One region of the Paenibacillus sp. FSL R7-0340 genome, then DNA from elsewhere that is predicted to be linked to it. Evidence: riboswitches for the same ligand, from Rfam matches in the RefSeq annotation. Region 1 holds a riboswitch; each other region holds the start of a gene.
What was found. Region 1 has a riboswitch for cyclic di-AMP ahead of MKX59_RS06060 (TrkH family potassium uptake protein). Riboswitches for the same ligand answer to the same signal wherever they lie in the genome.
Positions count from the first base shown of each region.

Region 2: linked by a shared signal. The riboswitch ahead of MKX59_RS21190 (hypothetical protein) and the one ahead of MKX59_RS06060 (TrkH family potassium uptake protein) in region 1 are both predicted to bind cyclic di-AMP.
Region 3: linked by a shared signal. The riboswitch ahead of MKX59_RS13435 (3D domain-containing protein) and the one ahead of MKX59_RS06060 (TrkH family potassium uptake protein) in region 1 are both predicted to bind cyclic di-AMP.
Region 4: linked by a shared signal. The riboswitch ahead of MKX59_RS27310 (C40 family peptidase) and the one ahead of MKX59_RS06060 (TrkH family potassium uptake protein) in region 1 are both predicted to bind cyclic di-AMP.

Region 1 covers NZ_JBBOBY010000001.1:1,353,405-1,361,354, reverse strand. Annotated here, with positions in the region: gene MKX59_RS06075 (succinate dehydrogenase cytochrome b558 subunit) at 1-217, opposite strand, end outside; gene MKX59_RS06070 (LysR family transcriptional regulator) at 444-1,349, shown strand; gene MKX59_RS06065 (potassium channel family protein) at 1,355-2,032, opposite strand; gene MKX59_RS06060 (TrkH family potassium uptake protein) at 2,140-3,480, opposite strand; cyclic di-AMP (ydaO/yuaA leader) riboswitch at 3,890-4,042, opposite strand; gene MKX59_RS06055 (CPBP family intramembrane glutamic endopeptidase) at 4,304-6,034, shown strand; gene uvrC (excinuclease ABC subunit UvrC) at 6,003-7,950, opposite strand, start outside.
Region 2 covers NZ_JBBOBY010000001.1:4,736,524-4,744,473, reverse strand. Annotated here, with positions in the region: gene MKX59_RS21205 (urease accessory protein UreF) at 1-628, opposite strand, end outside; tRNA gene MKX59_RS21200 (tRNA-Leu) at 902-984, shown strand; partial or broken gene MKX59_RS21195 (glutathione peroxidase) at 1,130-1,616, opposite strand; cyclic di-AMP (ydaO/yuaA leader) riboswitch at 2,083-2,255, shown strand; gene MKX59_RS21190 (hypothetical protein) at 2,371-2,766, shown strand; gene MKX59_RS27630 (potassium-transporting ATPase subunit F) at 2,950-3,027, shown strand; gene kdpA (potassium-transporting ATPase subunit KdpA) at 3,179-4,855, shown strand; gene kdpB (potassium-transporting ATPase subunit KdpB) at 4,893-6,923, shown strand; gene kdpC (potassium-transporting ATPase subunit KdpC) at 6,943-7,671, shown strand; gene MKX59_RS21170 (GNAT family N-acetyltransferase) at 7,838-7,950, shown strand, end outside.
Region 3 covers NZ_JBBOBY010000001.1:2,970,636-2,978,585, reverse strand. Annotated here, with positions in the region: gene MKX59_RS13465 (DUF4247 domain-containing protein) at 1-675, opposite strand, end outside; gene MKX59_RS13460 (DUF4178 domain-containing protein) at 689-1,195, opposite strand; gene MKX59_RS13455 (DUF350 domain-containing protein) at 1,220-1,627, opposite strand; gene MKX59_RS13450 (PspA/IM30 family protein) at 1,759-2,427, opposite strand; gene MKX59_RS13445 (NADH:flavin oxidoreductase/NADH oxidase) at 2,515-3,537, opposite strand; gene MKX59_RS13440 (polysaccharide deacetylase family protein) at 3,843-4,649, shown strand; gene MKX59_RS13435 (3D domain-containing protein) at 4,848-5,516, opposite strand; cyclic di-AMP (ydaO/yuaA leader) riboswitch at 5,523-5,691, opposite strand; gene MKX59_RS13430 (amino acid ABC transporter ATP-binding protein) at 5,926-6,648, opposite strand; gene MKX59_RS13425 (ABC transporter substrate-binding protein/permease) at 6,635-7,950, opposite strand, start outside.
Region 4 covers NZ_JBBOBY010000003.1:286,758-294,707, reverse strand. Annotated here, with positions in the region: gene MKX59_RS27345 (PAS domain S-box protein) at 1-1,434, shown strand, start outside; gene rluF (23S rRNA pseudouridine(2604) synthase RluF) at 1,486-2,187, shown strand; gene motB (flagellar motor protein MotB) at 2,323-3,150, opposite strand; gene motA (flagellar motor stator protein MotA) at 3,143-3,937, opposite strand; gene MKX59_RS27325 (hypothetical protein) at 4,125-4,418, shown strand; gene MKX59_RS27320 (4a-hydroxytetrahydrobiopterin dehydratase) at 4,536-4,835, shown strand; gene MKX59_RS27315 (GNAT family N-acetyltransferase) at 4,914-5,420, opposite strand; gene MKX59_RS27310 (C40 family peptidase) at 5,724-6,224, opposite strand; cyclic di-AMP (ydaO/yuaA leader) riboswitch at 6,230-6,367, opposite strand; gene MKX59_RS27305 (hypothetical protein) at 6,644-7,471, opposite strand; gene MKX59_RS27300 (M1 family metallopeptidase) at 7,483-7,950, opposite strand, start outside.

The DNA.
Region 1 (7,950 bases):
AGCCATAAATCCCGTGGAACAGTAATGGCAAGTAGATGAATAACGTTTCTAGCACAATAACCAGCGGCAAACCATTCAGGAAGGCCACGCTGCGATTAAATCCTTCCTTGCCGCCCTCCACCGCTGTGAAGTTCGTCACCAAATGCTCAACAAAAAATAGAGCCAACGGAATGACGCCAAGAAGCGAATGCAGCTTTCTGGAATAAAATCCTCTCATCTAGGTCATGCTCCCTTCTCCCAATAATAGCGTTTTCAATAGTAATATAACATATAAAATGACAGTTTCCGACAGGAAATGTCCAACAAGGTGTCCCTTATTAGGAAAAACAAAAGTGTGAACATCTTGTGTCGCTTTCATGTTACTCCTTTTCGGCTTATAATGGAATTGCAATATACGTATTAATTATTATGTCTTTTTTGCATATAGAGAGGAAGTGGATGATTTGTTTGAGGATTTGAACGCTTTTGCCGTCATTGTCGAGCAGTCCAGCCTGAATAAAGCCTCCAAACTGCTGAATCTGTCCCAACCTGCCCTGTCTCGCAAAATTGCCAAGCTGGAGGAAGAGCTGGGTGTGAATCTCTTTGATCGTCGGGGCAAACGGCTCGAAATTACGTCCACTGGCCGATTTGTTTATACATTCGCACTAGAGCAACGGCAACGACAGCTTCGCTTTTTACAAAAGCTGTCCCAGCACAAAAATGAAGCCCAGAGTATGCTTACACTCGGCGCAAGCCTCACGACACTCCAAACGACGCTGCCTACCCTCGTCGAAGCTTTCATGAGCAAGCATCCTCAAACCGAGCTGAAGCTGCTCACCGGTAAAACCCATGAAATCGTCGCCTTTGTACGTGATAAAAAAGCAGACGCCGGTATTGTCGGGTCTGCCATTCATGAAGCTGGACTGCGTTGCATTCCGCTATTTGATGATCATTTGGAGCTTGTTGTTCCCATTGGACATGAATTAACCGTCAAGACAGGAACGGCCTCGATGAAAGACCTGCAAGGATTGCCGATGATTATTTTCTCCAAAGGAACCTGGTATCGCAGTCTGACGGATGACTTATTCCAGCGCAGCGGCATCATGCCGGATATCCGCATGGAAATCGACTCCTTCGAGGCAATTGTACGCCTGCTTCCAACCTGTAAGGCTTCCGCCTTGCTACCCAAATCCTATTTGCGCAGCGAACTATTACGGGATAATGGACTCACTGCATTATACTTGCCCGATTTGAAGGAGACACGCCGAACGACCTCCCTCATTTACTCGGAGACGACCGATCTCGGTCCGACAGCACGACGCTGGATTAGCGAGACACGTGCGTCGTTTGCAGGCTATCGTATGGTGTAGAGGGTTTAGCCCTCTTCATTGACATTAACAACCTCATCCTCAAAGCGACCGATATTGTCATTCGAGCCGATGATGACCATAATATCGTCTGCTTTTAGCCGATCCATAGCCGTCGGTGCGATCAGGATACCGTTCGCCGTATGAAGCGCCACGACACTACAACCAAAGCGAGTACGGGCATTTAGCTCTGCTAGCGTTTTGCCATTCAGACATGCAGGTACATTGAGTTCCACAATACTGTATTCTTTGGACAACTCCAAATAATCGAGCAAATTAGGCGTGACTAGCTGATGAGCCACCCGGATACCCATATCCCGTTCTGGATAAATGATCCGGTCCACACCGAGCTTCTCTAGCGCACGCCCGTGCAGCACAGATATGGCTTTGGCTACGACTTTTTTCACACCCAGCTCCTTCAGCAAAATGGCGGTCAGGATGCTTACCTGAATGTCATCACCAATAGCAACAATGCCGCAATCGAAATTACGGATGCCCAGTGATCGCAATGAGTCTTCATCAGTAGCGTCCGCCACGACAGTATGTGTCAACATCTCACTCATACTGTCCACAACATCCTCATTCCGGTCGATGCCTAGCACCTCGCACCCCATATCCACCAATTGCAAAGCCAGGCTTGAGCCAAACCGCCCCAAGCCAATAACTACAAACTGCTGCGTTTTCATATCTACTCGAAAACTCCCTTATCTGAATCAATTTCATAAATGAGGATTTTGCAAAAATCCTGAAATAATTAAATCAACGAAATGTATACTACTTATCATGAAATGATTCATCCTATAATCATTTTGCCTTCCGGATGACGATATAATTCTTTACCCTTTTTCGGCCCCAGTGCATAAGCTAGCGTGAGTGGCCCCAGTCTACCTGCAAACATCGTCAGGGTAATCACCAGCTTACCTATGACTGTCAAATCAGGTGTAAGCCCCATCGACAGCCCCACCGTACCAAACGCAGACACCGTCTCAAACAAGATCATCAGAAAATGATGATCTTCGGTTGCCGACAAAATCATGGTCACCCCGATCACGAACAGCAACCCCAGCAGTGTAATGGTCAAAGCCTTGTAAATTCGTCCCTGCGCAAGTCGGTACTTGAACAGTACAATATCTTCACGCCCCCGTAGCATCGAAATCACGGCTCCAATGAGCAGCGCGAATGTTGTGGTCTTAATCCCGCCTCCAGTAGAGCCAGGAGAAGCCCCGATAAACATGAGTATGATGATAAAAAACTGCGTAGCCTGCCGCAAGCCTGCAATGTCCAGTGTATTGGCACCTGCGGTACGAGGGGTTACGGACTGGAATAAAGATCCCAGCAGTTTCCCCCCCCAATCAAGCGAGCCAAGAGTCTTTGGATTCGTAAACTCAAATACAAAAATCACGAGCGTGCCGACTACAATCATAGCGCCCGTCATGCTGAGTACCACCTTAGTATGCAAGGAAAGTCTCTTGCGCTTGCGATATTCTGCCAGGTCCGACATCACTACAAAACCAATTCCGCCTGAAATAATCAGGAACATAGCTGTAAAATTAACAATCGGATCATATACATAATCTGTCAGGCTGCGAAAGTGCCCGAATAAGTCAAAACCAGCATTGTTAAACATGGAGATGGCATGCCAAATCCCAAAATAAATCGCCCTGCCTACAGGCATATCAAACGACCAGCGAATCGCAAATATTGCAGCACATACGCCCTCAATGACCAGCGAGTACAGCAGCACCTTACGAATCAATCCGACAATTCCTTCGACAGAGGTCTGATTCATCGCTTCCTGTAAAATGAGGCGCTCCCGTAAGGAAATCCGACGTTTGAACACCAGCGCGATCAAGGTAGCCATAGTCATAAAGCCCAGGCCGCCGATCTGAATGAGCGCAGCGATAACAACTTGACCAAAGATTGTAAAAAAGGTCCCCGTATCCTTTACGACAAGCCCTGTAACACAGGTCGCGGAAGCGGCAGTAAACAAAGCGTCTATAAACGCAAGTGGCTTTCCTGTTGTATTGGAGATCGGCAGCATTAACAATAAACTACCTATTAGAATGATAATGGCAAAACCCGCAACGAATATCTGCGGTGGAGAAAGCCGGAGCCAGCTTGCATTGGGATTCATCTATTCATCACTTCTCTCCTAATCCTTAAAACTATAAAAACAGTGATTTAATACGGTGTAAGCCCGCTACGCGTTCCATTTGATCTTCCGATCGTCGTTGCCCCTAATTTTTTTGATTTTTCCAAACCTTTAGTAACTATAATTAGCATTCCCTGAATACAGGAAGAATGCATGTCAAGCACTACTCTGCCCCCTGTGCTATTGGCGGGCAGCAGCGAAGGGGGCAGAATTGTTCTGAAGAAGCGAAGCGTTTGCCTTTATCTCCGGATTTTAACCATTAAAGGGGTTATACAATCAAAAAATCCGGGGATAACAGCAATCGGAAGAATAATCTGCACCCGCAGCGGTCTAACCAATCCACACACTTTTATACACACAAAAATAGACACCGGAAAACCGAGTGCCTGACTTGGTTCCTGCTCATAGCCTACGAGGTTAGCTGACGGATTCGGGCAGCACAGTATGCCCTATTTACACATCCAATCCAGCAGGATCGGCTGTAAAATTCACCCCAGTAACATGGTTCCCCCGTTTTCTCATAGAAATTTGGCTCAACTGTATATCATTACCTATGTATTTTATAGGCATTGCCTCAAGATTATAATCCTTCTATATCCAGATCACAAAACCGATTTCGCCGAAAAAACGTGAAATTGGCTTTATTTTGCGAATGGGCATCGTTTAATCGCAGCTTATCTTATTTTATTGGAACTTTAAAGTGCTTTCACTCTATTTTCATGAATATCGCTGGTCTGTTGGCGGGAACCTGTGCAGTATGATATCTTTAATGGATGTTCTTATTTACAGATTAAGGAGGAAACTCATGAATCCTATCGGGAAACCGGTCGTGCTCACGGCCAACTTCAAAAAATTAGGCTTGCTGGGCGGGATTGGCCTGATTTGCTTTTTTATCTTTCAATTGCTTATTCCCTCGCTTAGCAATCCGAGTCCAGAATCAGTAATGAACGCAAAGGTCATCAGCAAACAAGAAGCGGTCATACACGCATTGGACTTTGCCCGCTCCGAGTTGGGCTATACTGAATCACAGCCAGAGGAGCCTGTCGTGACCTATCAGGCCGAAACAGATTTGTACGGTTATTTATCTAGAGAAAAACTGCTTCAACAGTACGACCGTACATGGAAGAAAAATTACCCTTACGAAACCTTTCGGGTTGATCTGCCTGAATCCTCAGCGAAAAGCAAACTGCAAATTCATGTGGATTTATCCACTGGGAAGGTCGTTAGCTTTAAACGGATCACCTCCAGTACCAATTACACACAGGCTGATATTTCTACGGATGAAGAAGCACGTAACAGGCTTATACGTGTAGCTGAGGACGGCATGACGCTTGAAGCCAAGGAGCAGGCGGCCGCAGTATGGGTTAAGCGCTTTGGTTTTAAGCCGTCGGACTTGAAGCTCGCCACCACTGAAAAAGAAGGTGGATTAAAGTATACCGTAGACGATAAAAAAATCGGCGCCTCGGTACTTACACTGGCTTTTACTTTCGAAGACGGTGATGTTCGCTCCTTCTCTCAAAGCTTTTCGGCCCCGTCGTCCTATACCGATTATATCGAAAAGCAAACATTTTGGGCGAATTGGATGACCTATGCGGGTTATGCCCTATTTAGCTTTGTGCTGGGTGTTCTTGCCATTGTGTATGCGTCACTCACCCGACGACATACTTCATTTGTACGCGGCATTGTTCTGTCCGTTATATACTTTATTGCAAGTATAGCTGGGACAATGAACATGCTGCCTTTATTGCAAGCAGAAGCAGGCGGTAAGGGCATGCTTATATTTCTTATGGTGTTCCAGATTGGTGTTACCTTCTTCATGGCAGTAGCGCTCTACTTCTCCTTGGTCGGCGGTGACGGACTTATGCGTCAGGTTGGACTGAATGCATGGCCGCGTGCGAAAGAGCCGGGCTACGGGCTGTATGTGCTTCGCAGTATGTATGTTGGCTACTTGTGGGCCTTTATTTTACTCGGGGTACAATCCATCTTATTCTTTATACTGGAGCGCACATTTAATACATTCTCCACAACAGATGCCACGCAATCCCCTTACAATATGGCTTATCCATGGTTACTGCCGATTATGGCCTGGATGGCAGGTATTGGAGAAGAGACTGTCTACCGTCTGTTTGGTATTCCGATGGTCAAAAAAATAGTGAAAAACACTTTTGTTGCTTGTCTGATCACCACGCTGATTTGGGCACTGGGACATACACTTTATCCGATCTATCCGGTGATTTCCAGACCTATTGAGCTGACTTTTCTTGGCTTGCTGTTCAGTTTTGTGTTCCTGCGTTACGGTTTTATTGCCGCCATGTTCAGCCATGTTATTTTTGACAGCATTCTAATGGGGCTTAGTGTAATGAGTCTGGGAGACACTGTGAATGTGAGCGCTGGTCTATTCTGGATCTTACTTCCAGCCATTGTGGGTTACATCATTTATTGGTTTAGTCCTAAAAAGCCAAATCGAATTATGTTTGAACCTATTAAAAAAGAGGAGCCGTATTCTACGACTCCTCCTCCCGAAGGGCAGCTATAATCTGACGCGCAAGCTTATCCCCAATAGAGAGAGGCCGGAATTCTTCAACGCTGGCCTCTCTTATTTTTTTGAGTGATCCAAAATGCTTGAGCAGTAACTTACGCCGTTTCTCGCCGATGCCTGGAATAGAGTCCAGCCGGGAAGTTACCATAGATTTGCCGCGTTGCTCGCGGTGGAACGTGATGGCAAAACGGTGAACCTCGTCCTGAATCCGTTGCAGCAGATAAAATTCTTCGCTATTGCGTGCAAGTGTCACGGCCTCAGAGGACTCTCCCACTAATAGTTGGGAAGTTCTATGTTTGGCATCCTTCACCAGGCCACACACAGGAATGAACAAACCCAGCTCATTTTGCAGTACATCGGTCGCCGCCTTAATTTGTCCACGTCCACCATCCACAACGATCAAGTCGGGACGTTCCAGATTTTCCTTAAGCACACGTTCATATCTACGCCGAATAACCTCACGCATCGTTTCATAATCATCGGGTCCCTGCACAGAACGGATCTTATATTTTCGATACTCCTTCTTGGCAGGCTTGCCATCAATAAACACGATCATGGCGGAGACTGGATCGGAACCCTGGATGTTGGAGTTATCAAACGCCTCCACCCGGTGCAAGCTATCCAGCCCAATGGCACGTCCGAGATTGCTTGCAGCTTTGGATGTCCGTTCCTCATCCCGCTCGATCAGCTTAAACTTCTCATCCAAAGCAACACGTGCATTTTCCGTCGCCATGCCTGTCATTTGCTTTTTCAGTCCACGCTGCGGTACAAGTACCTTAACATCCAACCATTCAGCCAGAGCGAGAGCTGCCGTAGCTGGGTCCTCCAGTCCACCGGATAGTTGGGTTTCTGTTTCCTTTATCTCTGCATCTTGGTCACCAACTTGACCTTGATTCGTTGCTACTGCATAAGCTACTCGTTCTTCAGCCACCAGCAGTGAGTCAGCAGAATGCTCTGTCTCCGTTTGTATCGCTTTCTCATCTGTCTGTCCGGTAACATCGGCTGTAGGTGCACTGTGGAGTGCAGTTTCTGCCGCAACCGGTTGATCGACATTGACCTGTTCTGCCTGCATCAGCTTAGGAGAATCTGGCAGCAATATTTCTTGCGGCACTGCTGGGTTGTCACTATAATATTGCGTCACATAGGACATAAAATCACTGTAAGCCTCACCATAGAAAGGAAAAGTCGACATATGGCGCTCGATCATTTTACCTTTGCGGACATATAGGATTTGTACACACATCCAGCCCTTATCTACTGAAAAACCGAATACATCTCGATCTTTCGCATCCGATGTGGTGATTTTCTGCTTTTCCATCATCGCGTCGATGCTGATAATCTGATCTCGCAGCTCCTTGGCCCGCTCAAAATACAATTCCTCTGCGGCCTCCTGCATTTTACGCTGAAGATCCTTTTTAATTTCCTCATGTCCCCCGCTCAAAAAGGAACCAATCTCCTGACCAATCTGGTCATACGTTTCCTTCTCGACCTCTTTCACACAAGGCCCCAAACATTGATGCATGTGATAATACAGGCACACTTCCTTGGGCATCACACCACACTTGCGTAACGGATACATACGATCCAGCAGCTTCTTCGTCTGATGTGCCGCGTAGGAATTGGGGTACGGTCCAAAATATTTTGCTTTATCTTTCAGAACGCGACGGGTCACCTCCAGCTTGGGGTGTGCCTCGTTCGTAATTTTCAAATACGGAAAGGTTTTATCATCCTTCAACAGCACGTTATAGCGCGGCTGGTGCTTTTTAATGAGGTTGCACTCCAAAATGAGCGCCTCCATATTACTACCTGTAACGATATATTCAAAATCACGGATATCGGAAACCAATCGCTGCGTCTTGCCGTTATGGCTACCTGTAAAATAGGAACGGACCCGGTTTTTCAACACTTTGGCC
Region 2 (7,950 bases), 3.4 Mb from region 1:
ACCAATGTCTGTGAAGAAAGCGACGCTGAGATGCAGTTGGCTCAGGTTGGTTAAGCTTCTTCCAGGCAGAGAGGAGCTCGCTTGTCATACGCTCCATAAGAGGGTTCTTTTCCTCATAAGGAGGATTGAGTAGTTTGAAGGCATCTTCCACACAGAAGGACACCGCTGCGCTAAGATAGCCGTGAACGGTCTGTTCTACATCGTTTCCGAGGAGGAAGTTAATCCAGGTGTGAACGGTAGCGAGTGTGCCAATCGCATTGTATTGAATGAGTATAGATTCCAACTGGTCAAATTCAAGCCAAGGATAAAGAGCCTTAGCGAGCTTGAGCAGACGCTGACCGGATAGACGAAACTCCTTCACATGCTGCCAGGAGGGACGTTGGGTATGCAGCATCTTATCAATGAGGGCGATCCGCCAACTGTCATTCTGCTGGATGGCGACATACAGACTTTTGATAGCCATGCCGTCAACGGTTGTAAATTGAGGATACAAATCATCCAGCATGTAATGTTCCAGGTCTTGTAGACTGTTCAAATGTCCGTTACGCGATAGTTTCTCCAGTCCGTTAAAACGGGTGAAGCCACCAACAGGTAGGGAAGGGTCCAACAATAATGCATAGTTCAGCAAGCGGTTGCCTTTATGCAAGGTGGTTCGCCTCCTCGAAGTGAATCCTTATGTTATGTTATGTTATGTTATTTTACTTTTTACTTGGGGATAACGAAAAATATTCGAAATATATGTAATATATATTTACATTTAAATAGCTTTTGTGTCAAATAAAATATTCTTATCGCTCATACATGTTAGTTAAAATAACATATAAAATAATTATTATATTTTTGTTTACAAATAGTTGATGAGAGAGTATAATAAATCTGTTGCCTCATTACATTATGATTTGCGGTCGTGGTGGAATGGCAGACACGCTATCTTGAGGGGGTAGTGGGCGTACGCCCGTGGAGGTTCGAGTCCTCTCGACCGCATTATATGCAAGACTCAGTTAAAAAAGCATCCTGACACGGTTTACGTGAAGGGATGCTTTTTTTGTTAAGCATTTTTCGTTATACCCTTTTGCCACAGAACAACGGTAGACAACCGGTCGTTTATTAACTGTGATAAAGAAGGATGTCAGTTTTGCTGCAAAAGCTTCTCTATATCTCCCGCCAGCTTATCTGGAGTGGTTTGCGGTGCATAGCGCTTAAATACGTTACCTTCTCGTGTAATTAAGAATTTAGTGAAATTCCATTTGATCGCTTTAGACCCTAATACCCCCCGGAGCAGTTTGGGTCAGGTAACGAAATAAGGGGTGCGCTTGATCGCCATTGACATCTGTCTTGGCGAACATCGGAAAGGTAACACCATAATTGATCTGGCAAAACTCGGAAATCTCCTCGCTGGAACCTGGCTCTTGTTTGGCAAACTGGTTGCTGGGAAATCCCAAAATTTCGAGCCCCTGTTCATGGTACTGATCATATAGCTCTTGTAGCGCTTTGTATTGGGGGGTTAACCCACATTTGCTGGCAGTGTTCACGATAAGCAGAACGTTCCCTTCATATATGGATAACGGAATTTGTTTCCCTTGCAGGGTGTGCGCATCATATTCATAAACGGTCATAGTATCTCTCCTTATTCAATATTCAGCAATTAAATTGTAAGCAATTAAAAGCAAGGTTGCAAGTCTGGAAAAGCTGTATCAAGCCTTTAGCCGCTGTAAAATCGTATTTTGTTCAAAACAGTAAATCGCACCGCAAATGGAGCGAATTAAGGTGTTTCTTCTTATAAAAGCGGGTTCAATCGGTGTTTAGCTGGTACATATAGCGTATTTTCTTCTCTTTTTACAAAAAAAGGCCAAAAACGCTCTACCCTACGCCAATATTGACATGCTTGTCATTTTCGAAAAGGGATGAAAAACAGAGATTGAAGGAGCTGTGAGAAGCATAGTTGCATTGTAAGCGCTATTATTAATATCCTAGGCTCTAAAGGCCGATTTATAACCCCGCAGTTGAGCTTTACAGTCTTCCATGCGCGGGTGTATGATTCAAGACGTAATTTCAAATTAACTTGAATGAAGCAACAACGAAATGTCTATAGCGCTGAATTTTGCAGTTGCAAAAGCGGGGGAACCAATCGAGATTGTACGGCTTCGGAAGCCGTGTGTCTCATGGGGTGAATTTTCAGGTCAAGTGCCAGAAATAGGGCGACTCTCACGTCCGAATCCGACAGCTAACCTCGTAAGCGTACAGGGAGAGGCAACAAACCGCCGTGTGCAGCCATGGTTTATTTTATCATGGATATGTAAGAAGCCGGAGGAAAGCCTTTTTCCTTCGGCTTCTTTTTGTTGTCTTTTTATACCGGGAGAGGAGCTACTGATGGAAGGTCGGTTAATTATTGTCACTGCACCGAATGAAGCGGGCAGAAGTTTTGTGAAATTGCTTATTTTCAAAAAATTGGCGTTTGCAGTTCTCACGAATAGCGCCCAGGAGGAACGACAGCTCAAAAAAATGGGTGTGGAGCACATTGTCCGCATCAATACCATGCAAGCGGGAAAATGGAATTTTCCAAAAAAAGAAATTGGTAGTGTGTATTTGTTCGAGAACAGCTTGAATCTGACGTGCCGTTTCCTGCAAATATGTCGGCCGCTAACATCGGAATCGATCTATGTTATTACGCACGGCTGTAATCCACAAGGAATTTATCGGGGATTGGGAGCGGATCATGTGATCTACACATTGAACGGAGAGGTGGGTTTTCTGCTGAACGGATAAGCACTTATAACATAGTTGTTTTATGATTTTATGATCAAATAAGAATGGCGATCTGAGGACCGATACGGAGGGTATAAACATGATGGATATATACATGCTGCTCGTCATGGCTGTGAGTTATGGAGTGATACTGCTGTTTGTACGCTGGTGTGATGCGCAGACCTCTAAAGGAGGACGAAGAGGATGATCGTTATACTTGGGCTTACGGCTATTGTGTTTATGTATTTAATCTACGCACTCCTGAACCCTGAAAAGTTCTAGTCAGCTATAGGGGATAGAGCGGGCGGGAACAACAGATCTGAATATTAAGCATCATAGGTAGCGGGTTTTCGCAAACGTGTGCACACAATTGGTGCTCTGGAAGCAGGTCTGTTGTTCCAAACGCAGGAGCATTTTGAAGGAGGAATAAAGGATGGAGCTGCTTCAAATTGGAATTGTGATCGTCATATTGCTGCTCTTGGTAAAGCCAGTGGGCACCTATATGTATCATGTATTCTCGAATGAACCCAATCGGACGGATCGGATTTTTGGCGGAACAGAAAAGCTGATTTATAAGATTGTAGGATTGAAGAAGCTGGAGAGCATGCGTTGGACTACGTATGTTATGAGTTTCATTGCAACGAATGTCGTGCTTGTGGCGATCAGCTACTTGCTGTTGCGTTTACAGGGAATGCTTCCTGGTAATCCGGCTGGAAACAGTAATATGGAAGCATCACTAGCTTTTAATACGGTAATCAGCTTTATGACGAATACGAATCTCCAACATTATAGCGGAGAAAGCGGGCTTACGTATCTGACACAGATGGCGTTCGTCACGATGATGATGTTCACTTCGGCTGCTTCCGGTTTTGCGGTTGCTGCGGCTTTTATGAGAGGATTGACGCGGCGCGGTGAAGGGATGGGCAATTTCTTTCAAGATTTTATTAAAGCCATTATAAGGATTTTCCTGCCGCTGGCCTTTGTGCTTACGCTGGTGCTGGTTGGATTGAAGGTACCACAGACGCTACAGCCTACGGCGGATCTTACGACGCTGAGCGGAACACAGCAGCAGATTTCTATGGGACCCATTGCTTCTCTGGAGTCCATCAAGCATTTGGGGACAAACGGGGGCGGTTATGCGGGAGCTAACTCTGCACATCCTTTTGAAAATCCAAGTCCTTGGACGAACGTGCTGGAAATTTTGGCAATGTGGGTAATGCCAGCTTCGTTGCCGTATACCTTTGGATTGTTTGCCCGTAATCGTAAGCAGGGCTGGATTATTTTTAGCTCCATGATGGTATTGTTTCTTATTTTTCTATCTATTACGTACGTGTCTGAAAAGACAGGTAACCCGTTAATCCAGACACTGGGTGTGGATGCTTCTCAAGGAAGCATGGAAGGGAAAGAGGTTCGTTTCGGCATTGGACAATCGGCTTTATTCACTGCGGTCACAACAGCGGCAACGACAGGTTCGGTCAATAATATGCATGATACACTAACCCCACTGGGTGGCATGGCTGCTTTGGGAGAAATGATGCTAAACGTCATTTTTGGCGGCAAGGGTGTCGGGCTGATGAATATGCTGATGTATGCGATTCTGGGTGTGTTTATATGCGGACTGATGGTCGGGAGAACTCCGGAATTTATGGGAAGGAAAATTGAAGGCAAGGAAATGAAGCTGATCGCGATTGCCATTTTGGTACATCCGTTCCTCATTCTCGCCCCAACTGCGCTTGCGTTTATGAGTCATTGGGGATACGACGCGGTCACTAACCCTGGCTATCACGGGTTGACTCAGGTGCTCTATGAATATGCGTCATCTGCTGCAAATAACGGTTCGGGATTTGAAGGTCTTTCGGATAACAACGTATTCTGGAACATGACAACGGGGCTGGTTATGTTCTTCGGACGATATGTATCTATGATTGCATTGTTGGCTGTGGCGGCTTCATTGAATGCCAAAGCACCGACTCCGGTGACGACGGGGACACTGCGTACGGACAACAAGTTATTTGGAGCCATTCTGATCGGGGTCGTGCTGCTGATTGGTGCGTTGACCTTTTTACCCGTTATCGTATTGGGACCTGTTGCTGAATTTTTGACCATGTGAAGAAGAAAATGAGAATGGATGAACGGGGTGTTTGATCATGAAGGAACAACGCAAACACATGCTGGACAGAAGCATCTTGAAGCATGCGATCAAGGATAGCTTTATAAAATTAAATCCGATGATTATGATGAAGAATCCTGTCATGTTCGTCGTGGAGATCGGTACATTGGTCGTGCTGCTAATGTTACTGCTTCCCGGTTATTTTGGAACTGGCAAGGAAATGGGCTTTAACCTGGCCGTGTTTGTTATTCTGTTGTTTACGTTGCTTTTTGCTAATTTTGCCGAAGCGCTCGCGGAGGGGCGGGGTAAGGCACAAGCTGCCTCTTTAAAAAAATCCAAGCAGGATACGCAAGCTAACAAGCTCATCGGAAATGACATTCAGGTGGTTAGCTCAACCGAATTGCGTAAGGGGGACGTGGTTATTGTCTCCCAGGGCGAAATGATCCCAAGCGATGGTGAGGTCATTGAAGGTCTGGCTTCGGTGGATGAATCTGCAATTACGGGCGAATCGGCTCCGGTCATCAAGGAATCGGGTGGTGATTTTTGCTCGGTAACCGGCGGGACGCGAGTGGTCAGTGACCGGATTAAGGTGCGGATTACGACAGAGCCGGGCGAGACATTTATTGATAAAATGATTTCGCTCGTGGAAGGCGCACAGCGGCAAAAAACGCCGAATGAGATTGCACTGAACACTTTGCTGATTAGCTTAACGATTATTTTTCTAATTGTAGTGGTTACGCTAGCGCCGATTGCCCGTCATTTTAACATTGATTTGCCTGTTCCTGTGCTGATTTCGTTGCTAGTCTGTCTGATTCCAACCACGATTGGAGGACTGCTGTCAGCCATCGGGATTGCCGGTATGGACCGGGTCACCCAGTTTAACGTGCTGGCCATGTCAGGCAAGGCGGTAGAAGCTTCTGGGGATATCAACACGATGATTTTGGATAAAACAGGTACAATCACCTTCGGGAACCGAATGGCGAGTGAATTCGTGCCTGTAGAGGGCGTGGAGAAGGCAAAGTTAGTGAAGTGGGCAGCGATTAGCTCTATGAAGGATGAGACGCCAGAGGGTCGCTCGGTTCTCGAGTTGATGCGCAAACAGGAGCATACGCTGGATGCATCCTTGGCAGCAGGTGGAACCTTTATCGAATTCAAGGCGGAGACCCGGATGAGTGGTCTGGATCTGGCCGATGGACGAAAGGTACGCAAAGGCGCGGTGGATTCTGTTCGGCAATGGATCGTCTCGCAAAACGGCAGTGTTCCAGCTGATCTGGAGGAAATAGCGAATCAGGTAGCCTCTGAAGGAGGTACACCGCTGGCAGTCGCGCTGGATGATCAGATATACGGCATTATTTATCTGAAGGATACAGTGAAGCCAGGCATGAAGGAACGGTTTGATCAGCTCCGGGAAATGGGTATCCGTACGATCATGTGTACCGGAGATAATCCACTGACAGCAGCTACAATTGCACGAGAAGCGGGTGTGGACGACTTTGTAGCTGAGAGCAAGCCGGAGGACAAAATAGCGGTTATCCGACGTGAGCAGGAACAGGGTAAGCTGGTTGCTATGACCGGAGACGGCACCAATGATGCACCTGCGCTGGCGCAAGCGGATGTCGGTCTTGCCATGAATAGCGGCACAGTCGCGGCCAAAGAAGCGGCTAATATGGTGGACTTAGATTCCGATCCGTCCAAAATTATTGAGGTGGTCGCGATCGGCAAGCAGCTGCTTATGACGCGCGGAGCATTGACAACGTTCAGCATTGCAAACGATGTTGCCAAATATTTTGCCATCATCCCGGCGATGTTCATGCTGGCCATTCCACAAATGGGCGCTTTGAACGTCATGGGGCTTGGCTCCCCGCTGTCCGCTATTTTGTCGGCGCTGATCTTTAACGCGGTTATTATTCCGCTTCTGATTCCGCTGGCCATGAAGGGCGTGAAGTATAAGCCGATGAGCTCGGATCGCCTGCTGGGACGGAATTTGCTGATTTACGGTCTGGGCGGTATGGTCGTACCGTTTGTTGGCATTAAGGCCATTGATTTGTTGGTGCATTTGTGGATTTAGCGCAGAAAGGGTGAACGACATGAGTGGTTTTTATCGGATGATGTCTGGACGCAGATTTGCTGCGCACGAAAAAGCCGAATCTGGCGGGCAAGGTCATAACAAACGTACAGGGACCGGGACAGTGTCGGAAGGACAACCGGAGAGACAAGAGATGCGAGGAAGTACAGTTATTGGAGTGGCTTTACGAACTTCAGTGCTGATGATTCTCTTGTGCGGTTTGGCATATCCGCTAGTCAGTACAGGAGTAGCACAGGTTCTGTTTCCACAGCAAGCAAACGGCAGTATGCTTCGTGACGCGGAGGGGCGGGTGGTCGGCTCCGAACTGATTGGGCAGTCCTTTGCCGATTCGGCGTTTTTTCAAGGTCGGGTATCGAGCGTTGATTACAATGGGGCTGGTTCAGGCTCAAGTAACTACGCGCCATCGAATCCAGTCTTGATACAACGAGTCAAGGACTCTATTGCGGATTGGCAGAAGCATAACCCGGATGTACCCGTCAGTCAGGTTCCGGTGGACCTGATTACGAACTCCGGCTCCGGTCTGGACCCGCACATCTCGCCACAGGCGGCACGGGTGCAAATTCCGCGTATTAGTGGCTTGACGGGTATCCCGCAGGATCAACTGAGAGCACTGGTGCAGGAGCAGACAGAAGGCCGCAGCGCCGGGGTGTTCGGCGAGCCGCGTGTGAACGTGCTCAAGCTGAATCTCGCGCTTAAGGCGCAAATGAAGGTAGAGCCTGCCAAGCGTTGAGAATATAATAAATTGATTTGTCTGATAATTAAGTTAAAATAGTACTCATATATGATCAAGGAGGCGGTCCAAATGGTAACGATGAATAAGCGGACAGACTATAGAAGGACAGCGCCTACTCGTCCATAAACTGCGTGGTTTCTTCTTGATGAGGGTAACCAATAATATGCAAGATTATAAATTTTTTAAAATGAATGATTTTTCAGATCATCAGATTGCTCGAATACGAATGTTGGAACAACTATGCAAGAATTTCGACGGATCAAGTTTAAGAGTGGG
Region 3 (7,950 bases), 1.6 Mb from region 1:
TATGCTGGAACCGTCGCTGTCGCTCCGGTCACGTGAAATCGAGCCTCTGCTCGGTGAACTGCTGGACCCTCTGTCAAACAAACTTCCGCTTGATCCAACGCTAGAATCCGAGTTCTTTCCTCTACGGGTAACCGAACCTTTCCGCTCCACCGTAATCGGCGGAATTGCCTTTTTCTCCTGCACTGTAGGAGCACGATATTGGCCCTGAGAAGGTCGGTATACATCTCTGCTGGAGTAGCCTCGATAGGAGCCTGAACCACGCAACGAATCAAACAGAGCATCTAGTACAGTTGCGGTTAAGTATCCTTTTAGAAAGCTTGAACTGTAATTTTGTTCGACATACTTTTTACTGTCAATTTCAATGAGTGTATCTTCCTTCTTAGCTGGATCTTGCTGCAAATGGTACCACTCATCGCTATATACCAGAAACATCCGCTCATTGCTCTGCGGTGACATTTGTTCCGGTGTACGCTGTTCTTTCAATTCCTCCGCTACTTCCGGGACTGTCTTGCCAGCTGCCCGGTATACATACGAGGTCGAGTTTCCGCTGCCACTAACCGATTCCAGCGGATACGTATCTTTTACACTTGGCGCGCCGCAGCCGCTTAACACGGATACGAACAAGCTCAGCGCCACAATGACCTTTAATGCATACTGCCAGGTGCGTTTGCTCATGTGTAACCCTCTCCTAGCTTGCCCGAATAACCTTGACGTCTCCGGTAATCACTTCTTCTCCTTCATAAAGCATAAAGCGACCGTCCTGCCACTCTACTCGCAACAGATGGTAATCATCAGACTGGTACTGCCACACATGCTGCTCTCCACCCTGTCGGAAAGGAGCACGGGCCATGACGGTAACATGCCCAGAATACTGCTCCTCCAAATGATACGTTGTATCATCCAACTCTAAAATGGTCGGCACTTCCTCAGGGTTGTCAAGTCTGCCGTCGATGGCCTGATATAGTCCAAATTGCAGTGTTTCCCGTTCCTCAATATGAAGATAACTGACTTGATTACCATCCTGAAGCGTCAAAACAACGGCATTCCGGGCACGATTATGTACACGACCTACCACTTCATAGGTGACAAGCGACACTTCACAGATATCACCTGGATTTAAGTGAAGCATGCTTTTCTCTGCTTTCGGCGGCTCCGGCTTAGCAAATAGATTTGAAATTCGTTTCCACACACTCATGGTTATATTCCTGCCTTTCTTAGCCTAGAAGCATGCTGTAATGATCAAGGCGCCAACCAGATGCAGCGCTCCTGAAAACAGACCGAAACCAATTTTACCTTCCTGTGTCCCTTTATCCAGATCAAACTGAGCCCAGTACCGCAACAGCAGACGTACAATAACTTCCAAAACAAGCAGGATGACAAAGGCAATCACAGAATACACAAGCGCTTCGAGCAAATTATTAGCTGTAGCGATAGAGCCTGACAAGATATAACCTTGTGCAACTAACTTCATAATCATTCGTACCGTTACGGCCATATTTCCAGCCTTCACTTCGGCAAAATCCTTATACTTCGTAAATAAAGAGTCGACATACATTAATGCGAAGATCAAAATAGCCCCCGCACCAGTCCATACAAGCATTGCTTTCATCGTTTCTAAAAAATGCATTTCATACCATCCTCCACATCTTCTTGACCTTCATATAATGTTTTACGCCTCCAGGCAGGGAAAAGCGAAGGAGAAAACGTTTCTCCTTCGCTTCCTGAGCAATCACTCTTGGCGGCACTGCTAAAATGTTCTTATTTATTTTCGTATTGCTTCAACAAAGCGGCAAGCTCATCATCCACGGCGCTTTTCTTATCCAGCTCCTTGAACTCCTCATCCAACGATTTTTCCTTAGAAGACATTTCGTTGCTCGCTTCGGCACGTGCTTCTGCTTGCAGCATTTTTTCTTCCATACGCTTCAATCCGGCAGTTGCCGTATCAGAGCTAAAACCGTTCATAGCTTTGTTAATTTCAGTTTGCGCTTTAGCTGCATTATAACGGGCAACCAGTGTCTCGCGCTTGTTTTTCATTTCTGTCAGCTGTCTGCGCATTTCATCCAGCTTGCCACGCAGGTTATCGGCTGCAGCTTTGTTCTGTTCGTAACCAGCTTTGAACTCATTCATTTTTTGTTCAGCAGATTTCTTTTCTTCCAGCGCGCGACGAGCCAGATCTACATTTTGTGCTTTTGCAGCGGTATGTGCCTGTTCTTCGCGTTTCTTTACCAAAGCAGCCTGTTCTTCGTATTGCTGTTTGAATCTCTTTTCAATAGCAATTTGAGCGGCTACCGCTTTCTCTGCATCTTCCAGGTCCTCTTGCATATCACGAATGTATTGATCCGTCATTTTAATTGGGTCTTCTGCCTTGTCAATAATGGCGTTAATGTTGGACATCGTAAGATCTCTTAATCGTTTGAAAATAGACATGTGAAGTTCCTCCTAGAGTTGAATGCTTAAATTTTAAGCTCTGTACACATGTTTACGCAAGCTTTGCAAAGAGGGTTTCAAAAATATCTAAAAGCCGCGCAAATAAGGCTCTGGGATGTCGGCCTGTACTTTTAGCTCCCGCGATGCATGCAACGCCCAATAGGGATCACGCAGCATGGCACGGCCTATTGCTACCAGATCAGCTTCTTTCTGCTGAACAACCCGACGGGCGTCCTCATAATCATCCAGTAAGCCAACAGCAATTACAGGTACATTCAGCTTTTCACGGATGGTATGAGCCAAATCCACCTGATAGCCGGCACGCGCAGACGGGCCTCCGCCAGAACCAATCGGACCCTCACCACCAGAAGAGATATGGAAAATGTCCACACCCGCATCACGATATCGTTCCCCTACGCCTGTTATGTATTCCACATTATATCCATCCTCGACGTATTCTTTGGCAGATATCCGCATAAGCACAGGCATATCAGCAGGAAGAACCTCTTTAACAGCATGTATGACCTCAACACCGAACAGTGACAAATCCTGCCCATATTCATCTTCTCTGGCATTTGTTAAAGGCGAATGAAATTGATGGATCAGATAGCCGTGAGCGCCATGTATCTCGACCGTGTCAAAACCTGCTTCCACCGCGCGGCGCGCGCCTTCTTTGTATGCCTGAACCAGTTCCCTGACTTCAGCTGTCTTTAAGGCGTGCGGCTCTTTAAAGCGTTCGCTAAAAGGAATCGAGGAAGGACCCACAGGTTGCTCAGCATCTTCAGCCTTGCGTCCAGCGTGGCCTAGTTGAATGCCAATTTTGGCACCATACTTGTGAACTTCCTCTACAATCTTACGATATGCAGGAATATGTTCGTCACTCCAAATACCCAAATCACGATCTGTAATACGTCCATCTGGATGGACCGCTGTCATTTCCACAATAATAAGTCCAGTGCCTCCTACTGCCCGGCTCACATAATGGACATGATGCCAATCCGTTGGATTTCCGTCCTTGGCCTCCACGCTGTATTGGCACATCGGGGGCATGACAATCCGATTTTTTAAAGAAAGCCCCTTTAATTGATAAGGAGTAAACAAGTCGGTCACTTTTATCCATCCTTCCTTCAATTCCATGTCTGTATAATTATGAATTGCATCCCCATTATACACCAGCTGTCACGGTATACCGAATTCGTTGTAAGGCTAAAACTTGCGAAAATGCTCCTGTTTTCGGTCATGTTTAAGAGAATATGTACGTTTAGCTCCATCATCTTCATTGATAATCGTTTCATCGTGGACTTCTTTCCAGTCGTTTATGAGCCGAACTTGGTAACCAGCATATTTTTAATAGGACAGGTACATAATAGTCGAGAGCACCACTAGGTATCACTGCACGGAAAGGGGGGATACATATGCCGTACAGGGGAGTGTTGCCAGGCTTGGCACTGTTACTAGCATTTTCAAGTTTACCCGTTCACGCGGATGCGCCTCCCAACATCGGAACGCCCCATCCCAAGGAAGCAACTGTTGCTTCTTCTGTACAACAGAGCACAGATCGAGCAACTCCTACATTAGCAATGCTGCGAAAAAAACATGCGGACATTTTTAAAATGTGCGGCCCACACACCCGCCAAATTGCCCTAACCTTTGATGATGTGCCCGATTCTAGGTATACGCCGCAGGTTTTGGACGTATTACACGCCAATGGCATCAAAGCTACATTTTTCATCGTCGGTCACCGTGCGGAAAAGCATCCGGGGATCATACGCCGTATTATCCGTGAAGGCCATGCTATAGGAAACCATTCCTATACTCATCCGGATTTTAGGAAGGCCACACCAGAACGCTTTCGCAACCAGATTACAAAAACAGAACGTATTTTACAAGCCAGCGCAGGTTTTCGCCCCAAGTTGATTCGTCCACCCTACGGTGAAATCACGGAGCCTCAAATCCAGTGGGCACGTCGTCATGGCTACATGATTGTCAATTGGAATGTAGACTCTCTCGACTGGAAGGGACTAAGTAAAACACAAATTCAGCGCAATGTGATCCCAGCTACTGGGCCTGGCTCTATTATTTTAATGCACGCAGGTGGAGGTCAAAGTTCCAACTTGCAAGGCACTGTCCAAGCTCTGCCGGGTCTAATTCACTCTCTAAAAGCTAAGGGCTACAAATTTGTGACAGTCCCCCGGCTACTCCACACATCGGAACAGAAATAACCATATGTTTATGATTGAGCTACAAGCTAAAGCAACGTAAAAAGGCTGTCTTACCAGCAGAAGTTTTCTGCTCGTCAAGACAGCCTTTTTTATGGATAGGACCTGATAAGAGTCTGACCTAGTTATATGCGGTAGGATACAGGCATTAAGTTTACATAATATATATTATGTTTAATTAAACCATATACACGTATAATGCTATTTATCAATAACGTACAGCTTCACATTTTGAAATCCAAAGTCGTTCACAAATGATTTGTTGCCAGGAATAAAGATATCAATCCGTTTTCCTGTAATGGCGCTGCCCTGATCACGAGCGACAGCTACAAAAGAATGATCCGGCAAACCTGGGTGGGAATAGCCTGTAACCAGCACTTTCGTGCCCATCGGAATGACGTTCGGGTCTACCGCAATTGTACCTAGTTTAAGCGGATTGCCGTAGTAGTCCACAGCTCCCCATTTACCATTCTCATCGGCTGCGGCAGAATACGCAGTAGCCTTAACGTCAACTATTTTGCTATAGTTAAATGTTTTGCCCCACGCTTCAATCGTTGGCCCCTCATTCGCTGGTGCTTTCTCCGTAAGAAGCTGAGGCTTCGAATCCGAAGCTGCATTCACACTTTTTTCACCAGGTACCTTAATTTGCAGACCTGCATATATATTGTTAGAGGCAATGTTTGGGTTCGCCTTCGTCAGCTCGTCCACTGATACTCCATAACGTTGAGCAAGCAAAAAGAAGGTATCGCCATCTTTGGCAGTATGAAGCGAAGCAGCATCCGCTACTCCAGCTGTCTGTGCCAGCCCTGCAATGGCTGCGGCAAGCACCGCAAATTTCATGGTTTTTCCAATATGTTTTAGATGTTTCAAAGATATGTACCTCCTCTGTTATGCCTGCGAAGTTAGCTGTCGGATTCGGACTCAGGAGAAGCCCTATGCTTGTGCAATTCACCCCTAGGCATATTCCATATCGTCTTATGACGTTTCGGAAAGACTGCCGTTGTTACGTCCCCCGCACTTCCCATAGTTTGGGCCCAGCATTCAGCGTTTGTCATAACCGCATGCTGTCCCGGTAAGTTTTGGCTTACTGCATAATATCACAATTTTGTAACCTTATCCGCATGAAAATGTTGGGAACCTTGAACATCATACTATACTCGTTACAATTTTGTCACCAAGAAATCGATATTTGTTACGAAAATATGGTGAAATGGTGACAAAAAAAGAAAAAGCCCTCCGTCAAACGGAGGGCTTTTTTATAGCTCATATCAGCACTTTCTTACAATACTTTGGCAAGAAAATCACGGGTGCGATCATGGCTTGGAGTACCAAATACCTGCTCTGGTGTACCTTGTTCCACAATTTGACCGTTATCCATAAAGATGATTCGATCGCCTACCTCGCGGGCAAAGCCCATTTCATGCGTCACGATTACCATGGTCATGCCGCCTTCGGCGAGCTTCTTCATTACATCCAGAACCTCTCCAACCATTTCAGGGTCCAATGCAGAAGTCGGCTCATCGAACAGCATTACGTGCGGCTGCATGGCCAAAGCACGCGCAATCGCAATACGTTGCTTCTGACCACCGGATAGCTGGTTCGGATAGGTATTCTTCTTATCCTCAAGCCCTACGGTACGCAGGAGTTCTAGCGCAATTTTTTCCGCTTCCTTCCCTGACTGTCTTCTAACCTGCGTTGGTGCTAGCGTCAGGTTCTGCAACACTGTTTTATGCGGGAACAGATTAAAATGCTGGAACACCATCCCCATCTTCTCCCGGGTTACATTAATATTATGACCACGAGCTGTAATCGGCTCGCCCTCAAACAAAATCTCCCCGTTCGTAGGCTGTTCTAGCAGATTCATGCAACGCAAAAACGTACTCTTCCCCGAACCGCTGGGACCGATGATGACGACGACTTCACCTTTGGCGATATCTATATCAATGCCTTTTAAAATCTCATTCTTGCCGAACGATTTACGCAGTTGTTTAACGGTGATCACTGGCTCTCAACTTCCTTTCCCATAAACCCAGCAGCTTAGACAAGCTGAATGTCATTACAAAATAAATAGCGGCTGCGATTACGAACGGACTTAACCCTTCGTAGGTAATGTTCTTAATGACCTGGGCCTGATACATAATATCCACCATCCCAATGGTCGAAATAATGGATGATTCTTTAATGATCGTAATAAACTCATTACCGATAGCAGGCAAAATAGATTTAAATGCTTGCGGCAAAATGACATGACGCATAGCTTTGCCTCGTCCCATACCCAATGAACGGGCAGCCTCCATCTGTCCACGGTCTACTGCCTGGATACCTGCACGGAAAATTTCAGCCAGATATGCCGAGCTATTCAGAGACAATGTGATTATACCAGACTGGAGTGGAGTAAAATTGACACCCAGCGTCAAAGCAACCCCGTAGTGAATAATCATGAGTTGCACCAGCATAGGTGTGCCACGCAGTATCTCTACATAAGTGGTACCTAACCACTCAATGATGCGTACTCCACTCATACGTAGCAAGGATATGATCAGACCAATGATGAATCCGAACAGTACTCCGAGCGCAGACAGCAACAAGGTGTAGCCGATACCCGTAGCGTATAAACTGCGGTATTTCCAAAAAATATCTACAATGTTATTAGAAGAAACCTGACGATCCGCAGAAAGTGCACTCGCTTCCGTGGAAAACTTCTCAATCGACCCGTCTGCTTTCAGGCGAGCCAACGTTTTATTTACAGAAGCAAGCAATTCTGCATTCCCTTTACGGATACCTACAGCTGTTTCTGCTCCCGCATCCTCAGGCACAGCCTTGGCAAGGGTTACGGTACCGTCTAACGTGTATCCTTTAGCAACCGTATCTTCGATCACGACAGCGTTCACACGCTGGGTCCGCAGCTGGAGTACCAGGTCAGATATTTTATCCAGTGAAGTTACAGAGGCATTGGGCACTTTTTGAGCAATCTCTTCCTGAATACTTCCCTTTTGTGCTCCGATCTTCTCGCCTTTCAAAGCATCCATCGTCGGATATTTGTCTTTATCCTCTGGGCGTACCATGATGACTTGCTTGGAGCGATAGTATACATCCGAAAAATCAATACTCTTTCTGCGTTCATCCGTTGGTGTCATACCGGACAGTACCAAGTCTACACGACCACTTTGCAGAGCAGGCAGCAAAGAGTCAAAACTCATGTCTTCAGGGACCATCTCCGCATCCAAATCTTTGGCGATTTCCTTGGCGATATCCACATCGAACCCAACAATGGTATCCTTACCGTTAATGACTTTATGAAACT
Region 4 (7,950 bases), on a different contig from region 1:
AGTATTGTACAAGACTGCTATATTAAAGGCGAACGGGTTCTCGTCAGTTACATACCTTTTTATCCGGCTAACCGTGATGCCTATGTTATCCGTATTGTTATGAATTATGATACGATCACTTCTGTTATTTCCAAGCAATTGATTAGTTTAATTGCCATTTCTATTGTCCTTTTAGAGGTTGTGATCATTGGAAGCTATGTGCTTGCCAGTCTGTTTGTCCGTCCAATTCAGTCGATTCTGGGCAAAGTGAACGAGATGGCTGATGGTCATTTTGATACACGGCTAGAAATCAAGGGTGGTCATGAGCTTGCACAGTTGGGTGAGCGCATCAATGCGATGGCCTACAATTTGGGGGTGTATACGAGAAGACTCGAACAAATGTATGAAGAGAACCGTTCTGTAAAGGAGCATCTGGAATCGGTTATTAATCAGACAGCAGATGCGATTCATGTGACTGATGAAGAGGATCGTGTCGTTCGGGTCAATCATGCCTTCGAAGCTTTGTACGGCTGGACCAAGAAAGAGTTGGTTGGTCGTAAGCTGGAGTTTGTACCTCCGCAGCAACAGGAGGAGTATGAATTTCAGAAGAAGAGCCTGCTTCAGGGAGAGAGCATCGTATCAAGTGAGTCCCTTAGAATGCGTAAGGATGGAAGTACGGTAGAGATTAGTATGAGCACGTCGCCTATTCTGGATGAAGAAGGCCAGATTTTGGGGTTTATCTGCGTGTCGCGTGATATCACGGGTCGCAACCGGATGGAGGAGCTGTTGCGCAGATCAGAGAAACTGACAACCGTCGGACAACTAGCAGCAGGCGTAGCGCATGAGATTCGTAATCCGCTAACCACGCTACGTGGCTTTCTCCAACTACAGCAGCAAAATCAAGTGTTGAATATGAAACACAACGATATTATGATGTCTGAGCTGGATCGCATTAATTTGATCGTAAGCGAGTTTTTAATTCTGGCGAAGCCACAGGCGGTGCATTTTCAGAAAAAAGATGTTCGCTATATTGTGAGCGATGTGATTTCTTTACTAGATAGTCAGGCGCATCTGCTGGGCATTGTATTCAATCTTCAGGTCACGGACGAGCCTGCCCTGGTATACGCCGAAGAAAATCAGTTAAAACAGGTATTCATTAATTTACTTAAAAATAGCATGGAGGCTATGAGTAAAGGTGGTATCATCACGATTCATTTGTTCTTGGAGGGAGAAAGCGTTAAAATCTTCATACGGGACCAGGGAACGGGTATTCCTGCAGAAATGCTGTCCAAGCTAGGAGAACCTTTTTTCACAAACAAAGAAACAGGGACAGGACTAGGACTTATGGTCAGCCAGCGTATTATACAGAGTCATAAAGGCACACTGGATATTGAAAGCACAGAGGGAGAGGGAACGACAGCCCTGGTGCAGCTTCCGATTGCCAAGCCGGAGTAACGGGCAGGGGCGCAGGAGGAAGTGTGTTAGTAGAAATGGAGGGTACACAGGTTGCGCATTAACAAGTTTATCAGCGAAACCGGTTTTTGCTCGCGTCGGGAGGCGGACAAGCTGGTAGAGAGCGGCAGCGTGACGATTAACGGCGAAGTGGCCGTGCTGGGTAGTCAAGCGGAGGAAGGCGATGATGTTCGCGTGAACGGCAAGCCACTGCGCGAGAAGTCCGATCACGTCTATATTGCATTGAACAAGCCGGTGGGCATTACAAGTACAACGGAGAGCCACATTAGAGGCAATGTTGTTGATTTTGTGGGGCACCCGCAGCGGATATTCCCGATTGGACGCCTGGATAAGGATTCGGAAGGTCTCATTTTACTTACCAATGATGGAGACATTGTGAATAAGATTTTACGGGCAGAAGGCAAGCATGAGAAAGAATATATCGTAACAGTGGATCGCCCTGTCATACCGTCTTTTGTGCAGGGCATGTCCAGCGGGGTGAAAATACTCGGCCAGCGGACGCTACCTTGTGAGGTGACGCGTGTATCTGAGTATGTATTCCGTATTATCCTGACTGAAGGGAAAAATCGTCAGATCCGGCGTATGTGTGCTGCCTTCGGTTATGAAGTAAAAAAACTGCAACGGCTGCGAATCATGAATATTCGGTTGGGGTCCCTTCAGAAAGGTGCCTGGCGTGATCTGACAGAGGCTGAGAAGCAGGAGCTTGGCCAGATGCTCGATTATACGCTTAGCTAATGCCAGAGGAGTTTCGTATAGCCTACAGCGTATGATCGTGTACCTGACAGGGCCAGAAGTACAGGAAGCATAAACAAAGAGGCACCAGCTGCATAAAAATGCGGCGGTGCCTTTGTTCATATAACATATGCATAATCAACCTTCACTCGAGCTTGAGGTAGGACTGATGACTTGTGTCCCGTTCTGATATTTGCGGAGAACAGATATTTCAACACGACGGTTTTTGGAGCGTCCTTGACCATCTTGATTGCTTGCCAATGGACGATACTCGCCATAACCGATGGATACAAACTTGGTTGGATCGAGATCTGGATTGAGCAACAAGATACGCAAGAAATTCAGAGAGCGCTTGGCGCTCAAATCAAAGTTGGACGGGAACTGGCTGTTGGAGATCGGTACATTATCCGTGTGACCCGATACGATAACATCATAGCCAGGGAACTGCTGAAGCATACTAGAAATAGACTTGGCCAGCTTTCTTGCTTCCGGCTTTACTTCGGCCTGCCCGGATGAAAACAAGGCATTATCACTAATGGTGATCATCAGCTGTGATTGGTTCAGCTTGGTATTCAGCAACGGGGTCAGGCCGTTATTTTGAATGTATTGATCCATTTGTTTTTTAAGTTTTTTTAAATCTTCTTCTTCCCGCTGGGCCAACTGTTTTTGCAGTTCAGAGGTAGAAGTAGCCTTCGATTTTAAGGGTTGTGATACTTGTTCTTTATTTTTGCCCATATCCATGGATTGTGACGACGGATTCGCGGCCGAGTGATCCAGCACGCCAGTGCCGCCACTAAAAGCTGCACTCAGGGATTGAGCCATAGTTTCAAATTTTTTGGCGTCGAGCGAGCTCATACCGAATAAGACAATGAAAAGAGCCAACAGAAGGGTCATTAAGTCGGAATATGGCAACAGCCAGCTTTCGTCAGCATGCTCTTCATGCGGTTCATGTCTCTTTTTACTCACTGGAATCGCCATCCTTCTGGGTCAACGTAGCCCGTTCGGTCGGAGTCAGGAAGATCGTCAGTTTCTGACTGATGGCAATCGTCGATATCCCCGATTGAATGGAAAGCAGACCTTCGACCATCATTAATTTAAGCTCCACTTCTTTTTTGGATAACCGTTTGAGCTTGTTGGACATCGGATGCCACAGGACATAACCTGTAAAAATACCGAGCAACGTCGCAATGAAGGCTGCTGCAATGGCATGAGAGAGCTTTTCCATGTCACTAAGGTCGGCCAGAGCGGCGATCAGACCTACAACCGCACCGAGTACCCCGAGCGTTGGAGCGTACATACCAGCTTGAGAGAAGATCAGCGCGCCAGAGCGATGTCGGTCCTCGGTAGCATTGATATCCTCCATCAGAACGTCCCGTACGAATTCCTGATCATTTCCGTCAATAATCATTCGCATGCCGCCACGCATAAAGGGATCGTCGATTTCCTCTACCTTAGATTCCAAGGCGAGCAGACCTTCACGACGGGTAATGGATGCCCACTCGGTAAACGTACCGATGAGCTCTTTGCGGTCTAACAGTTTTTGTTCGGTGAAAATAACCTTGAACAGCTTCGGAATCCGTTTGATTTCTGCCATCGGGAAGGCCATAAATATACTCGCTGCCGTTCCGACGAAAATAATCATGTAAGCAGCGGGATTATTGACCAGATTGACGACCGGAGCGCCTTTTAAGATCATCCCGACGACCAGTGACATAATCCCGAGCACAAGTCCGATAATGGTTGAAATTTGCATGATACACCTCATCCATGAGAATAGATTTTGAATCCTTTCATGCCGCCGGGGTCGTCCTTGCCCCAAGCGCGTCATTACAAGACGGATTATAGTATTTATCGACAAAACTCTCTTTTTTGTTAAGTGCGAATTTCCGGTATAATAAGGTGATTATGTATTGAATGGCGGAACCATTGGAGGAAATGGCATGGGAGTAAAGCATGGGCGTGAGTATGAACAAATTTTGAACGATTTGACAGAGGCTGTGGGACGCATCCCAGACAGCTACGAATTTTTCGAGATGGAAGCAGAAGATTGGGACAGGCTGGACCCGGCGGGACGCCAGGAAGTCAATGAAGCTTTGGCAGAAGACTTATTTTATGCACTGGGTACAGAGCCCATAATCACTGTAGGCAGTGGCGTTGTGATCTATGAGCCGGAGCAGCATCGTATCTATGTACTCATTGGAGACGAGGAGCTGACGTCAGTCCCTTTGATTTGAGGTCCGTCTTATGGATTTATCAACGGGGCCGTGGTAATATGTACACCAATATATCGTAGTTTTGGCCGTATTTAAGCGGTCGAAAGGCTTCCGTATAAACGGGGAGGAGTTCGTAACATGCCTTTTACACAAGAAGAGATTGAAGCACATCTGGAGAAACTGGAGGGCTGGGAACTGGAGGAAGGACGTTGGATCGTTCGGAAATATAATTTTTCCAGTTTTATGAAAGGGATTGCATTCGTGGATGAAGTTGCCGCTATATCTGAAGCATTCAATCATCATCCATTTATTACGATTGATTACAAGACCGTGACTCTGCGTTTGACCTCTTGGGACGACGGCGGTATTATGGCCGTGGATATTAAGGAAGCCCAACAATATAATGAAGCTTTTGAAAAAATGCGCAGCAGTCATTGAGCTTGTAATGATCTGTCGTATGATGATAAAAGCGCCTTCGCTATACAACATCGCGGTTGTATGCCGAAGGCGCTTTTATCATAGAACCTGGGTTTGGTGCTCGGGACGATATACCATACAAAAAAACGGTTTTTTGCCATCGGGAGTCTGGCGTTCATAGGTATCTGTAAGCTCAAATCCAGCCGCCTTGTAAGCCCGGATAGCGCGCCGATTCCAAGTGAGTACCTCTAGATCAATTTCATTCTTCGGGTTGCGTCGTTGGGCTTCCTCTGCAATGGCACGGACAAAATCAGCGCCTTTGCCATGTCCGCATCTTTCGGGATGCATTCCAAGACCTAGCCGGGTCACACCGATCATAGGAAAATATTGAGCAAATCCCGTCAGCTTATTCTCTTCATCCAGTACGGCAACATATTGCTCTTGGCGAAGCGTGGGACTTCCAAATTCGACTTCAAGCGCCTTCATTTGTTCCCAGGGGAGCCAACCGTATATATTATAAGGTGGATCATAGCGCCACTCACAGATTGCAGCCGCTTGATGCTCGTCCATCGGTACGATCCGATAGTTGGATATTGAGGCCGGCATGTGTTCCATCCTCCTTTTACAGGTACTTCAATCATTAACAACAGATTGTAGACAAGTTGCAGGGGAATGGCAAGCGTGTTTATTTCATACTCAAGTCGGGTATACATTCAATAAGAAGGAATTACTGCTCATATGCTCCCCCAGCGCTGACGGTAAAACCGACGATGTTCGCTAAAATTGAAACCTTTTGAGGCTTCAGTTCGTCAGTAATGATAATAATTGCTGATGTTGTGGACATAAAAAACCGCAATTCGATTCCGGCCAGAATCAAATTGCGGCTAGGGTTAGCTTGCTGTGCGTTAGTTATTCTACGTTGTCGTCATCAGGAATTTCTGAAGCTACAGAATGGTAAGCGTCTGTGCTCATAATTCTTTTTGCACCGACATAGCGGTTAGCGTAATAATTTTCGTTCAGTGAGCTAACTACTACACCACGTGAAGTCGAGGAGTGGGCAAATTTCCCTTCACCTACGAAGATACCTACATGGGAAATGCCTCTTCCTGTGGTGTTGAAGAACACCAGGTCTCCAGGTCTCATTTCATCGCGGGATACAGAAGATCCCATTTTGAATTGTGATCCGGATTGATGCGGAAGTTTAATTCCCAGTTTGTTGAATACATACATTGTGAAGCCGGAGCAATCGAATCCCTCGAGTGTAGTGCCTCCGCTTCTGTAGCTCGTTCCTTTGGCATCTTGAATGACCTGGTCCATCTTAGAGTCTGCATATGCACTGCCGCCACCGAATGTAAAAGATGTAAAGGCAATGGCAAGACCCATAGCTGCGATCGTTAGCTTCTTCTTCAAAAAAAATATACCCCTTCCAATGCCTGCGAGGTTAGCTTAAGGATTCGGTAGAAGGTTCCCCTATGACCACTCTGTTGCGAGATCAATTCACCCAAACTGGTTCCCCCGCTTCCTAGGTGCCAGGAATTAGGCTTAACTTAAGATGTGCACCTTGGAGAGCAGTATTCACAATAACGTTATTTTTGAGATAAAGGTTACAATAAAGATTACAAAGTTGTTACTATCAGTTCACTGCGATTATTGTAACAAAGACGGCTGGCTTTGGCAAATGTTTCATTGCAAAAAGTTACAAAAAAAATCTGCTCCTAATGTCCAAGGAACAGATGTTGTTAACAGTATTCAGTTATGTGTCGTTTGCGCGGATATGAATCAAGATTTTTCGACAGACGGAAATGAAGTAAAAAACATAAAGGCAGGGCTTAACTTCTACTGGAGATATCGGTATGCCATAGTCTGTACTGCGAACTGATATGCCACAGCCTGACCAGACTAGTAACAAAATGATACGATTGCTGGAGAATGAGCGCCAGCATGCCAGTCCAAATCATCGCCACGGTGCCAAATAGACCGAAGACCAGCAGCACACAAGCACCAAGCAAAAGAGATATACCGACAGCTGGAAGGAGCTGGCGAAAGAAGGCGAGCAGGGACGATAGTATGGCGTGACCACCGACAGTCCCCAGTTGCATATACAGGATGCACTGCCGAATGAACCATCCGTATGCCATCCATCCCATGACATAGGGCAACAAATGCAGCAGATAAGAGGAAGATTGAAGTGCTCCTGCTACAATAGGGTAGAGTCTCGGTACTACCCAAATGGCGGGAAGCAGCAGCAGTCCCAACTCGATGATGTAATACAACAGCGACGACATGCCATGGCGTTTCATACCCTTGAAAAAGGACAGGCTTTGCGGTTCAGTCGCATCGGTATGCAGGCTTTGATATATTCCGGCTCTAATGAAGGGAGTGATCAGTATGCGTAGTACAGTCGCCCCTAGTAGTATCCACAAATACACATGTACTTCCCGGCTGTCCATCAGAGCAATCTGGCTCTCCATCCAAAACAAGGTCTGTCCCAGCTCGTTTTGACCCTGATCAGGATAACGGAGCAGTAGCGGGATAACGGCAGACTGCACCAGCCGATAGAGAAACACCCCCCACAGTAGTCGATACAGAAATAAAATGATAACGATATAGAATCGTATGCGCACCAGCGCCCAGCCCTCTTTTATAACAGTCCGCATCTATAGACACCTCACCATGACAGACTTCCAAGCAGTGTTTCTAACAGCTTGGTTACACTTACATTCCAACGGGTTTGTTGCTTTTCGTCCAATTCGGCTTTTAGGCTATTGTTAATGTGCTTGTTCTCCAGTGCAATGGTATATAGAGGATCAAGGGTTACATAGGAAACGGGAGAAGTACTTTTGATCCGAAAAGTTGTGCTTTTGCCCGCGCCGTCCCAAGCCTTGAATATCGTGGTACCATCCTTGAAGGTAAATTGGACAGGGATCTTGGGATAATCCGCCCCTTTTTTGCTGACCGTCACGACTGCTTCATATCCATTCTCCAGCTTTTGGTTCGTGATATGATCCACCGAAAAGTCCGCCATCTGGCCGTCATATACATACTGTTCAAAATAGTGGCTCCATGAGCGTCCGGTGGCTCTCTCCACGATACGTTGAAAATCCTGGGAGGATGGATGCTTGAATCGGTACGTCTG